Regions from separate parts of the Lysinibacillus sp. EB271-A1-10B genome, predicted to be linked through region 1. Evidence: riboswitches for the same ligand, from Rfam matches in the RefSeq annotation. Region 1 holds a riboswitch; each other region holds the start of a gene.

Evidence for each region. Region 1 has a riboswitch for S-adenosylmethionine ahead of AC3WSK_RS22080 (bifunctional homocysteine S-methyltransferase/methylenetetrahydrofolate reductase). Riboswitches for the same ligand answer to the same signal wherever they lie in the genome.
Region 2: it holds a riboswitch for S-adenosylmethionine, as region 1 does, so the genes downstream of both, metK (methionine adenosyltransferase) here and AC3WSK_RS22080 (bifunctional homocysteine S-methyltransferase/methylenetetrahydrofolate reductase) in region 1, are expected to answer to the same signal.
Region 3: it holds a riboswitch for S-adenosylmethionine, as region 1 does, so the genes downstream of both, AC3WSK_RS11820 (Na+/H+ antiporter NhaC family protein) here and AC3WSK_RS22080 (bifunctional homocysteine S-methyltransferase/methylenetetrahydrofolate reductase) in region 1, are expected to answer to the same signal.
Region 4: it holds a riboswitch for S-adenosylmethionine, as region 1 does, so the genes downstream of both, AC3WSK_RS16665 (cyclase family protein) here and AC3WSK_RS22080 (bifunctional homocysteine S-methyltransferase/methylenetetrahydrofolate reductase) in region 1, are expected to answer to the same signal.

Annotation. Positions count from the first base shown of each region.
Region 1 covers NZ_JBYTDL010000024.1:41,156-44,316, reverse strand. Annotated here, with positions in the region: gene AC3WSK_RS22080 (bifunctional homocysteine S-methyltransferase/methylenetetrahydrofolate reductase) at 1-1,825, opposite strand, end outside; SAM riboswitch class I at 2,167-2,266, opposite strand; gene AC3WSK_RS22075 (protoporphyrinogen oxidase) at 2,392-3,161, opposite strand, start outside.
Region 2 covers NZ_JBYTDL010000006.1:177,024-180,184, reverse strand. Annotated here, with positions in the region: gene pckA (phosphoenolpyruvate carboxykinase (ATP)) at 1-271, opposite strand, end outside; gene AC3WSK_RS11235 (hypothetical protein) at 852-974, shown strand; SAM riboswitch class I at 1,027-1,144, shown strand; gene metK (methionine adenosyltransferase) at 1,480-2,676, shown strand; gene AC3WSK_RS11225 (gamma carbonic anhydrase) at 2,855-3,161, opposite strand, start outside.
Region 3 covers NZ_JBYTDL010000007.1:75,552-78,712, forward strand. Annotated here, with positions in the region: gene AC3WSK_RS11815 (protein NO VEIN domain-containing protein) at 58-1,134, opposite strand; SAM riboswitch class I at 1,457-1,564, shown strand; gene AC3WSK_RS11820 (Na+/H+ antiporter NhaC family protein) at 1,670-2,953, shown strand.
Region 4 covers NZ_JBYTDL010000013.1:61,757-64,917, forward strand. Annotated here, with positions in the region: gene AC3WSK_RS16655 (MFS transporter) at 1-290, shown strand, start outside; gene AC3WSK_RS16660 (YuzC family spore coat inner layer protein) at 641-1,048, shown strand; SAM riboswitch class I at 1,213-1,317, shown strand; gene AC3WSK_RS16665 (cyclase family protein) at 1,444-2,181, shown strand; gene AC3WSK_RS16670 (DedA family protein) at 2,226-2,831, opposite strand; gene AC3WSK_RS16675 (Cof-type HAD-IIB family hydrolase) at 2,934-3,161, opposite strand, start outside.

The DNA.
Region 1 (3,161 bases):
TTTTCTGTTCATCCAATTGCTCAATAAATTTCATCAATTCTAGTGTCATGTCATAGCGTAAAAATGGTGTGATGAGGTAAATACCATTGAAATATTCCGCTGCTACTTCTACTAATTCCTTAGCAATTGCAATTCCTTCTAGTGTTGCGCGTTCTTTATCATCGCCACATTCCTTCATACGGGTTAACACATCATCGGATAGTTTGATACCTGGCACTTCATGATGTAAAAACTCCGCACTTTTATAGCTCGTTACTGGCATAATGCCTATATAAATTGGTGTTTCTAAATGCTTTGTCGCCTCGTAAATTCCCACGATTTTTTCCTTTGTATAAACAGGCTGCGAAATAAAATAATCTGCGCCATATTCAATTTTCTTCTCTAATCGAGATACCGCGCGATCTAGTACACGTACATTAGGATTAAAGGCTGCCGCTACAGAGAAATTCGCCTTTTTACGAAGTGGTTTCCCCGAGAAAGATACACCTTCATTTAACTGTTTTATTAATTGGATTAGCTCCATTGAAGATACGTCATAAACGCTTGTGGCCCCTGGAAAATCGCCCACCTTCGTCGGATCTCCAGTCACTGCTAAAATATCGTGAATGCCTAGTGCATTTAATCCCATTAAATGTGATTGAAGTCCAATTAAATTACGATCCCGGCATGTTATATGAGTTAACGGTCGTACCCCGTGTGTTTCTTTCAGTAAGGCACCCATTGCGACATTACTAATCCTTGGGGAAGCAAGTGAATTATCTGCCATCATGACTACATCTGCGCCCGCCTCATATATTTTTCTTGCTCCTGCAATAAAGCCTTCAATTTCTAAATGTCTTGGTGTATCTAACTCCACTATAACGGAGCGTTCACGTTTTACTTTTACATGTAATGGTTCGTAATTTGCTGGCTCAGCCTCACGGACAATCTCTACTTTTTCTGGCTTTGCATACTTTTCTTCGACTGGGGATAACTCCTCTAAGTACTTTTTCGCTGCAGCAATATGCTTTGGTGTCGTACCACAACAACCACCAATTAAACGTACCCCCTGATCACGAAGCTCTACAGCTGCTCGACCAAAATAATCTGCCTCCGACTCATAAACGACACGGCCATCCTCTACATCAAGAAGAGACGCATTCGGATACGCTGACATAAATGCTTTCTTAGGAAGCTCTACACCTTCAAATGCTTGTATTGTATGGTGGGGACCTAAGCGACAGTTAACACCTACGAGATCAGCACCTAGCGCTTCAAGTTCATGTAAAGCGTTATTTAAGCTCATTCCATTTTGTAAAATCCCTGGTTCGTGCATAGAAATTTGAGCAATAATCGGTAATTTCGTTTTAGCTCGTAGCATTGCTAAAGTCGCTGTTAACTCTTCAAAATCATAATATGTCTCCAGTAAAAGGCCATCTGGATTTCCTGCAAGTAAAACGGTTGCCTGCTCATCAACTGTTGCTAAGATTTCCTCTAACGTTGCATCGCTTTTTCGAATACCACGGATTCCCCCAATAGTACCTAAGACAAATTGTCCACCATCTGCCGCTGCTCGTTTTGCAATCGTTATAGCAGCTTCGTTAAACTGCTGCACACGAGATTCTAATCCATAGCGGGCTAATTTTATGGCATTAGCTCCGTAAGTGTTCGTTTGAATAATATCGGCACCTGCCGCTATATACTCTCTATGAATCTTTTCAATTAATTCAGGTCTTTGTATATTCATTTCCTCGTGGCAATACTCCAAGCCATAGCCGTATAAAACTGTACCAATTGCACCATCTGCTGTAAGAACATGCGTTTTTAACCTTTCAAGCAATCCCATAAAACTAGCCTCTCTTCCTTTATTTATCAATTATGCCTCGGCATAATTGCATCCGGAATCGGCTTTGTGCTTAGGCCTGCACGAGGGCCGACACGATGTCGGTCATTTCGGTAATGCCACAGGAGGTGGCGTTTTTACCGATGCAGGTCAGTTAGCCATTATCGCATGGGTGCGATCGTTTTAGGCTAACATCCCCAAAGCACTCCTTTCCGATTCCGTGACAACCGCCGGAGGCTTTAACTTCTTTCAGTGGATATTTGGTACCCGCTGAAAGAAGTTAAAATAAAAAAGCCTTCTTTTACAAAAAAAGAAGGCTTTAACGTTTCGTCATTGTTTTTTCCTTCTCATCTTCGACACTATGGTCCTCTGGATTTAGCACCTGACAATAAGTTGGTTGCTGAAGCTTCATAGGGCCAGTCCCTCAGCTTCTCTTGATAAGAATGTTGTATGAATTTTTTAAATAATTAAAAGAATCATATCGTTTACGAACGATTGAGTCAAGACTATTTCACAGAACAGAGGTAAAACTTCACGAAAAATACCAGATTTTGATTTAAATCAAACAATTACGATAGTTTTTCAGCAAGCTCCTCACCAATTTTTTTACCATTTTGAATACACGCACCTATGCCTACTCCGAAATAAGAGCACCCCGCTATTGATAAATTCGGATAGTTTTTCTCAAGCTCTTGTACGAGACCTTGCAACGCTTCACGATGTGCCAAATCATATTTTGGCATTTGGTCGATCCATTTTGTCACATCCACAATTGTTGGTGTTTCCTCAATACCCAAGCTTTTTCTTACATCCTCTAGAGCAACCGCTGCTAACTCTTCATCTGACATCAAACGCAATCTCTCATACTCAGGGTTAATGCTCTTATAAAAAAGTCGAACTAGTAATTTTCCTTCTGCTGACGTGTGTTTCCACTTGCGACTTGTCCACGTTGCTGCATTACAAATAACATCTGAATTATGTGACGCAATATAGCCTGTTCCATCCGCCGGTAATCTATTATCGGGTACATCAAACCCTAAGTAAATCGTAATGGCGGATGCAGTATTGAATTGTTCAAAATAGCCGTTCAAAGATTCATCCTGCACTAAGCTTTGTACCGCTTCATTTGGCAGTGCCATGACAACATGATTTGCTTCAATTATTTTACCGCTTGCTAATGTAACGGAGTACTGATTCTCCTGCTTTTTAACACTTGTAGTGGCAATCCCTTTTATAATTTCTACATCCGTTAATGTTTCTTCAAGTCGATCAATTAGTGATGATAAACCATTTTTAAATGAAATAAATTTTTTATTAGCGGCTTTCAAAAATTGTTCCC
Region 2 (3,161 bases), on a different contig from region 1:
ATAAGTTATCGAACACTTCAGAAGAAATTGGTCGGTTAACTTTTCCCCAGTCAATTTTATCTTTTGTGCTCTCTTCTTCTACCGTATATTTATCTTTAGGTGAACGACCAGTGTATTTGCCAGTTTCTGCACGAACTGCGCCATCTACTGTTAACATAGCTTCACCACGAGAAGTAGCTTTTTCAGCTAATTGTGGTACTGAAAGTTGAACATTAATGTTACCGCCGCTTAATAATTCCTTCAGTTCGTTTGCAATTTCTACTGAATTCATCGATTAAATACCATCCTTTTTTATAGTATTCCCTTGAGTCTGAGGGAGATTTTCTTAATTTCAAAAATAGTATAACACAATTGCTTAAATAATCTATACTAATTCAGAAATTATTTTTCAGATTTTATTACTTTTCAAGAAAACGACAAAAAGTAAATTGATTCGTTTTGATAATGCTTTTTACCCTATTTATTATAAGTGATCAGTCAATCACTTTCGACACAGCAAAATTGTGTTCTAGAAGCTTTTGGCTTATATGAGGTTCGCACAGGATGTGAAGTTTTAGCTTGTTTTTTATTAGTTGGAGCTTGTCTTCGATTGAAAAGGGGCTACAATCATTTTCATCCACCACATGTTCCGTAGCTGACGCTTTGCTTTCACTACAAAATGTGCTGTAAAGGGTTACACATATGTTAACACATGATGTGAGGTGGAGAGTAGGGATTATTTTGTTTGAATTTACAGGATAATACAAATAGGTTTCATAATAATGGTATAACTGTAGCTGACGCTTTGCTTTCGCTACAGATAAACAAAGCGAACGGAATCGGTTTTGTGCTTAGACCTGGAGATGTTCTTTGTGCGAAAGCGACAACACGAGAGCCGACGTGATGTCGCTTTCGGCAATGCTGCAGGACGTGGTGTTCTTACACTGAGATTCTCTATTTTAGCGGGTGTTTGGGCACTTGCTGAAAGAAGTTAAAAATATTTGACAACGTTCGACCTTTTACGTATTATGAGATATTGAACGGATACTCTTATCCCGAGCTGGTGGAGGGTCAGGCCCTGTGAAACCCGGCAACCTGCATGAACTATTTCACGACATGCGCTGGTGCCAACCTGATGCAAGGGAACCCCCTTGAACGATAAGAGTGAAAGGTTACGAAGTCATTATTCCTTTCCTCATGTTAAGTAAGCGTGAGAAAAGGATTTTTTTATTGTTAAAAACGAATGTAAAGGTAAGTATATAGTCCTTTCCTTATTATAATGACGGATCTTTCGAAAACCTCGTGTTAAAAGTAGTAGTTGTTTTTTGTGCGAAAGTGAAACGACAGCAACAGTTGTTTTTTTGTACGAAAGCGCAGTGCAAACGTAGCGACAGCAACAACTGCTTTAGAGTTCAATCTATAGGAGCGGGCTTGACATGGGTAATGAGTACCGTATTAATTCGCAAATATTATTTGTAAAAGTAATAGGAGGAAAACCAAATGACAAAACGTCGACTGTTTACATCAGAGAGTGTAACAGAAGGACATCCAGACAAAATATGTGATCAAATCTCGGATGCCATTTTAGATGCTATTTTAGCAGAAGATCCAAACGCACGTGTAGCGTGTGAAACAACAGTAACAACTGGTTTAGTACTAGTAGCAGGAGAAATTACTACCTCTACTTATGTAGACATTAAAGGTATCGTTCGTGATACTGTAGCAGAAATCGGTTATACACGTGGGAAATATGGCTTTGATGCTGAAAATCTAGCAGTACTTGTTGCTATTGGTGAACAATCACCTGATATTGCTCAAGGTGTTGACCAAGCATTAGAGGCACGTGAAGGCTCTATGACAGACGCTGACATTGAAGCAATTGGCGCAGGTGACCAAGGTTTAATGTTCGGTTATGCATGTAACGAAACACCAGAGCTTATGCCATTACCAATTAGTTTAGCGCATAAATTGGCTCGTCGCTTAACGGAAGTACGTAAATCTGATGAACTAGGTTATTTACGTCCAGACGGAAAAACACAAGTGACAATTGAATATGATGAAAACAATGTACCAGTGCGCGTTGATACGATTGTCATTTCTACACAGCATGACGAAGAAGCTACACTTGAGCAAATTCAAGCAGACTTAAAAGAATTTGTTATTGCTCCAGTTGTTCCAAGTGAATTATTAGATGCCGAGACTAAATATTTCATCAACCCAACTGGTCGATTCGTAATTGGTGGTCCAAAAGGAGATGCTGGTCTAACTGGACGTAAAATCATCGTTGATACATACGGTGGCTATGCCCGTCATGGTGGTGGTGCTTTCTCTGGTAAGGATGCAACTAAGGTAGACCGTTCAGCGGCATATGCAGCCCGCTATGTGGCAAAAAATATCGTAGCAGCTGGTTTAGCAGATCGAGCTGAAGTACAACTAGCTTATGCGATTGGTGTTGCTCAACCTGTATCTATTGCTGTTGATACATTCGGGACAGGAAAAGTTACGGAAAGTGAAATTGTAAAATGGGTACGCGAGCTATTTGACCTACGCCCAGCAGGGATTATTAAAATGCTTAACCTTCGTCGCCCAATTTATAAGCAAACTGCAGCATATGGTCACTTTGGTCGTACAGACTTAAATGTACCTTGGGAACAAACAGACAAAGCAGACGCATTACAAGAAAAAGCAGGTTTATAAACTATTCAGCTAAAGTAATAAAGTAGCTGGACCAATATTTTAAGATACTATTACAGAAAGGGGCTCTACATGCTATTGCCCCTTTCACTGTATTTATACTAAAAAAAACTCCATATATAATCGTGTATGGCTAGGTTGTCCAAGCAAACGTGGAGCTGCTTTGATTAAGTTGAAATAACTATTTATTTTTTGGTTGAAGAGATTTATAGTATTGGCCTTTTTCTACATATTCATGTATGATGCGTTCCATATCTTCTTTATCTTCATCGTTTAATTCTCTTACAACTTTTGCGGGACGCCCTAATGCTAAGCTATTTGGAGGAATGACTTTGCCTGGAGGAACAAGGCTACCTGCCCCAATAAATGCACCCTCTCCAATCTCCGCTCCGTCTAATATGATAGAGCCCATACCTATTAAGGCTTTTTTACGAATCGTACAGCTATGTAAAGTTACTTGATGTCCGACTGTTACCTCATCTTCGATA
Region 3 (3,161 bases), on a different contig from region 1:
TGCATTTTTTATGTATGTCGAGTCTTTCTTATGTAGTGAATTTTCAAACCCTATTTTTTATCTATATTTATTACTCTCCACTCGTGTGCCATATACATCAATAGTTGATGGAATATATGCATACTTACGTGTCAGCAAATCACTTACTGAGTGATAACTACTAAAGTCATTATCTATTTCCATTTTCATTTCACTTTTCTTACCTACACCATATACACGTACTAGCCACATTTCATCCTTATACTGAATAAATTTTTCCAATTCAGGATAAGAAATTGAATAGACTGCGCTTGTACTTGTTGATGTTGTACCCTTCACTTCAATTTTTATTGGTCTTGGAGGAGACTGTGGCTGTAAATAATCGAACGCTGTAATATCGTATCCTAATCCGTCACCTTGTGTTTGCGCAACATGCTCTACCTGCTCTCCGTATTGTTCTCCGAATACTTCTATTACTTTCTTTTTTACATATTCAAATACTTTTTGTTCTGCAATATCACCAATTTTTTTACGCTTTTTCAAGTCTTTTTGTAGCTGTTCTTGGCTTACTACTCGACCACGTTTCTTTGTACTACCCGCTACCCTATTACTAACTCTAGACTCTCCCTGCTCGTAACTAGAAGTCGCAAACGTTTCCTCGTTAATTTCACCATCTTCTATTAGTTCTGCTTCTGCTCCAGCCTCTGAGCTATCTTCGTTCAGAAAGCTGTCAAACAAGCTAGCCCAAGCTTCAGGACATGGAAATAAGTAAGCCTGATTTCCATGTCCATTTTCTTGAAAGGCAGAATATTTTTGCGGACGATCAGATTCCATATCTCCCCAAACAGCTCTAATTATAATTGGATGTTCTAAAATTGTGAAATCTACATCCACTTTATACCCATCGTCTGACCATAGATTTTTCTCTTGTAGCTCATGTGGTTGTTCTGCAATATAACAATCTGACGTCGCTATACCTACCGCACGAATCGCTTGACCATAACAGCTGTAAATTTTATTACCAGCCTTAATTGTAGCCATTCGTTCATACGCATGATTGCTATTTCCATTTTTATTTTTTTGCGGGGACCACATATATCCTCCGATAATTTCTTCCTCGTGTGTAGCATTTTGCATTACAATAAAATTACTCATAAATTCACCCTTAGCTTTAGGAAACGTTCCATTTCATTTTTAATATTATTTAAATATTGTATTTTTACTATAGTTTACGATTACTATATTGTCAAAAAAATCCATTACCAGATGAATAATATTAAATCTTTTTCAGTTTCAAGAGATTAAAGGCACTAAATTTCGCGAGAATTTAAAGCTTCTCTTAGTAGCCTTAAAGCAGACCTTTTTGAGAAAAAGTACTTTTATGTCGTTTTGAAATTCAATTTGATTAAAAATAAGTTGCAAATATAGATGTTTTATTATAATATTTCATTATTGTGCAAAAAATAATATGTTTTTCTTCTTATCAAGAGAGATGGAGGGACTGGCCCTATGAAATCTCGGCAGCGGAACTTTGTGATTAAGTTACTGTGCCAAATCCAGCAAGCAAAGGCTTGATAGATAAGAGGAGTGTTTTATAAATATAAGACCTCTTCTTGTTTTTCAAGAAGAGGTCTTTTTTTAGAGAAAAATGGACAAAGACGATCCATTTTTAATTTTTGGAGGTAGAACAATGAAGAAAGAAAATCCATGGGCGCTAATCCCATTTGTTGTTTTTTTGATTTTATTTATTGGTTCAGGGGTTATTACAGGTGATTTTTACGCCTTCCCAGTCATTGTAGCCATTGCCATTGCGGGCGCTGTGGCTCTGGCGATGAATCGAAAAGAATCATTTTCACATAAAGTTGATATTTTTTGTAAAGGCGCAGGAAATTTAAATGTCATGCTGATGGTTGTTATTTTTCTATTAGCTGGCGCCTTTTCAGAAGTAGCAAAAGGTATGGGAGCAGTGGACTCCACTGTTAACTTTGCTTTGTCGGTCATTCCGCAAAATCTCCTTGTCGTAGGCTTATTCATCATCGCCTGCTTTATCTCCCTATCAATGGGTACTTCAGTAGGAACGATTGTTGCACTGGCGCCAATTGGAGTTGGGATCAGTGAGCATACCGACTTTTCAATGGCTTTAGTAATGGCAGCTATTGTTGGAGGATCGATGTTTGGCGATAATTTATCCTTTATTTCAGATACAACCATTACTGCCGTTCGTTCACAAGGCGCACAAATGAAAGATAAATTTAAGGTGAATTTTTGGATTGTGTTGCCAGCAGCTATTGTAACGAGCATTATTTTAGGAATTATCACAATGGGTGGAACTGCGACACAAGTAGAGCATTTAAGCTATAGTTGGATAAAAATTGTTCCTTATGTATTAGTTATTATTTTTGCGCTAATTGGCATGAATGTTTTCCTTGTTCTTGCATTTGGGATTGTTCTGGCCGGGGCTGTCGGCTTAGCGGATGGCAGCTATCAGTTAATGGACCTTTTTCAAAAGATCGGCGAAGGAATGTCAGGCATGTATGAAATGGCATTTCTTGCGATCTTAATAGCTGGAATGGTGGAAATTATTAAGCTTAACGGAGGGATTGACTTCCTACTTCACCTTGCCACACGAAGAATTAAATCGAAAAAGGGTGCTGAATTCGGGATTGCCGGTCTTGTGGGGCTAACTAATTTATCTACAGCCAATAATACAATTGCTATTTTAATTGCTGGTCCGCTTGCAAAAAATATTGCTGACCAGTATGGGATTGAGCCGAGAAAGTCCGCAAGTATATTAGATATTTTCTCCTGTACAACCCAAGGTCTTCTGCCATACGGAGCCCAGTTCCTGGCAGCCGCAAGCGTTGCTGGAATATCGCCAGTGAGCATGTTGCAATACTCTTTCTATCCGATTTTGATAGGGATTTGCGGGATTATCGCTATCCTTATTGGATATCCGAAACCAAGGAAAGCCTGAACTTTATCACTTTAATGTGATGGGTGTTGCTTTAAAAACTATTGATTTTCATTGAATAATCCAATCGTTTTGAAAAAAGATTCATCAAAACGATTGGATTTTTTACTTCGATCCATTCTTTATTTGTAGTTCTTTCCTCTTTACTAATTCCGTTATTTGTTATAAGAAATTTCACTTTTATATAACTCTCGTTAAGATCATTAAAAAC
Region 4 (3,161 bases), on a different contig from region 1:
TGGGATTATTAATGGTCCTTATGATGGGTCTATTTATGTTTATGAATGTACCGGGATTACAGCTTTATGCCGTTCAGCTTTCAGAAAAATATATACCATCAGCTATTTCAATGGCTTCCGCATTAAACATTTCGGCCTTTAACATTGGCATTTTTATAGGGTCATACATTGGAGGATTCATCATTCGCCACCAATCATTAGCACATACACCTATATACGGATTCGGCTTAGTGATGCTTGCAGCAGCTACTACATTCCTATGGTTAATCTTTGATAGAAACAAACAATAGTCCCCTTGCTTATAGGATCAAAAAACAATGAAAAGGACATATTTGTCAATGTTATAGCACTTTAAATGAGGATAATTTCCGTTCTAAGCTACTTCGCTTTCGCTCAAAAAATCTGTGGCTAATGTTTTGTTTTATCACTATAAATTAAAGTGCCATGCCAGAAGATACATGTTGATTGGAGTGGAGGCTGGGCGACTCCTCGGGGATCAGCGATGACGGAAATCAATCCCTCCTTTTGCATAGACTTGAGTACCTTTTCGCTCAGGCTTTTCAAAGCATTTGCCATTAACACCTAAAGTCTTTGTTGTACATAAGATAATGTATCAACTATAGGATAGGAGGAAATTTAGTTGTATTACAATCCTTATCCGTATTTTGTCTATCCTAATTATTATCCGGCATGGGTAATGGCAAATCAACCAACTACTCAACAACCTTCTAGACATCTAGCAATGCCTGACCCAACGAATAGAAGTCCATTTCCATCCATCAATACAGTGAAATTAAAGACTTCCGCGAAACGAGTCAAGATTATTATGCAGCAAGCACAATTACTTACGGATAAAATTGATGAATCAGAGCAATTTGCACATGATCTTATGAACGCAGCGCAACTATCAAATAAAACAGAAGTTGAAAAATTAATTACGTCAACGGGCGTTACGATAAAATTCGAAACTACCTATACGCCAGATGGCATTCGTATAATATTTACTGATAGCGGCTGTTGTAAGCTTACATTAGCTTTGAGTTGGTGAAGAGTTGGCCCTTTGAAGAGGGCCTCTTTTTGCTTTTCGCATGCTTTTGGAGGTTTTGAAGTGTTGAAATTTTTTAACCTCGTATCCCTATTGAACTTGTAACCTATAAATAAATATGCTAAATTATTTGTAAACTTTATTTCTGAAAATTTTTATATCGTATTTTCTTATCAAGAGAGACGGAGGGATTGGCCCTATGAAGTCTCAGCAACCAGCCTATAGGTATGGTGCTAATTCCAAATGGCATAATTTAGCCTTGAAGATGAGAAGACTTACTGCATTTGCTTTGCACAAGAGTCCTCTTCTACAAGGAGGACTCTTTTTTATTTGCTCTTTAACGTGAATGATACGCAAAGAATCGCACCCAAAATATGCACAGAAAGCAGGGAAATAGTATGGCAAACGAACTTTTACAAGCAATAAAATTATTGAAATCAAAAGAATGGGTTGATTTAACACATACATTCGGTCCAAACTCTCCTCATTTCTTTATGTTTGATGATGCAAAATTTGAAACATTATTTTCACATGATGATGGATTCTTTGCACAACAATTCTCTTTCCCTGGACAATACGGAACACATATCGACCCACCTATCCATTTCGTGCAAGAAACACGCTATTTAGAGGAATTGGAGCTAAAAGAACTAGTACTCCCACTAATCGTTATTGATAAATCGAAGGAAGCTGAAATTAACAACGACTACACGTTAAGCGTTCAAGATATTCTTAACTTTGAAGCTGAATATGGAGAAATTGAAGAAGGTACCTTTGTTGCGCTGCGTACAGATTGGAGTAAACGTTGGCCAGATAAAGAGGCTTTCAGCAATAAAGATACCGATGGCAATAATCATATTCCTGGCTGGGGATTAGAAGCTTTGCAATTTTTATTCAACGAACGAAAAGTAAGTGCAATCGGCCACGAAACTTTTGATACGGATTCAGCAACAGATTTTCGTAAAAACGGTAAGTTAGACGGCGAATATTTTGTGCTTGAGCAAGATACTTATCAAATTGAGCTTATGACAAATTTGGATAAGCTACCTCCAAAAGGCGCCGTTATATTCAATATTGTGCCGAAGCCTGAAAAAGCATCTGGATTCCCTGTTCGTTCATTTGCTATATTGCCTTAATATAGCAACAGGTCTGATTCAATAAATATTGAACCAGACCTTTCTTAATCATTTATATTAGTGGGATTCCTTTTTTTAAAAACAACATAAACGATCAGCATAATTATTATAAACAATACTATAAGATAAATGCTGTAACGGGATAAATATGCCTCAACATAATGCCATTTCTCACCTAGTACATTACCTAAAGTAATAAACGTAAATGTCCATATAACTGCTCCCGTATACGCAAAGAAAGCAAATTTTTTATAAGGATAATTATTAATAGCGGCAATATATGCTGTAAGATGGCGCACACCAGGAATAAAATATCCTATTAATAATAATCCCGGCCCTATTTTTGCAAATAACTCTTTAGTAAAATCAATTTTCTGCTCAGTAATATGAATTTTCGAACCGTATTTTTGCAATAAAGGTAGCCCGAATCTATAGCCTATATAGTAGCTCAAAGTAATTCCTCCTACCGCACCTACGATAGCGCTGATTAAAGCAGGAATATGTGCAAGCGTTTCTCGATAAACGCTATACCCTACATATGTCAAAAATAATTCATCAGGAAGTGGCAGCCCGACAATCCCCCCAATTAGGACAAGAATGATGCCAAAATATCCATAATGTTCAATAAGAGATTGCACATGCTGCGCCATAAATCCATCCCACCTAAAGCATAATAATTTTTATAGTTAGCTTTATCATAACTCAATGGAGACAACATTATGAGTGTTATGAATTCAATACAGTTTTTCCCATTAAATGATTCCTAGCTCACGAAGAGCATAATCAATACCATCTTCAGTTGATTTCTTTGTTACAAAATTAGCGATATTTTTTAATGCTTCACTACCGTTTCCCATTGCAATACCGAAGCCGACCTGCTCTAGCATATCGATATCATTATCTCCATCCCCAAAAGCAAGTGCTTCATCAGGACTCAAGTCGAAATATTCTAGTACAGCTTGAACAGCAATAGACTTAGA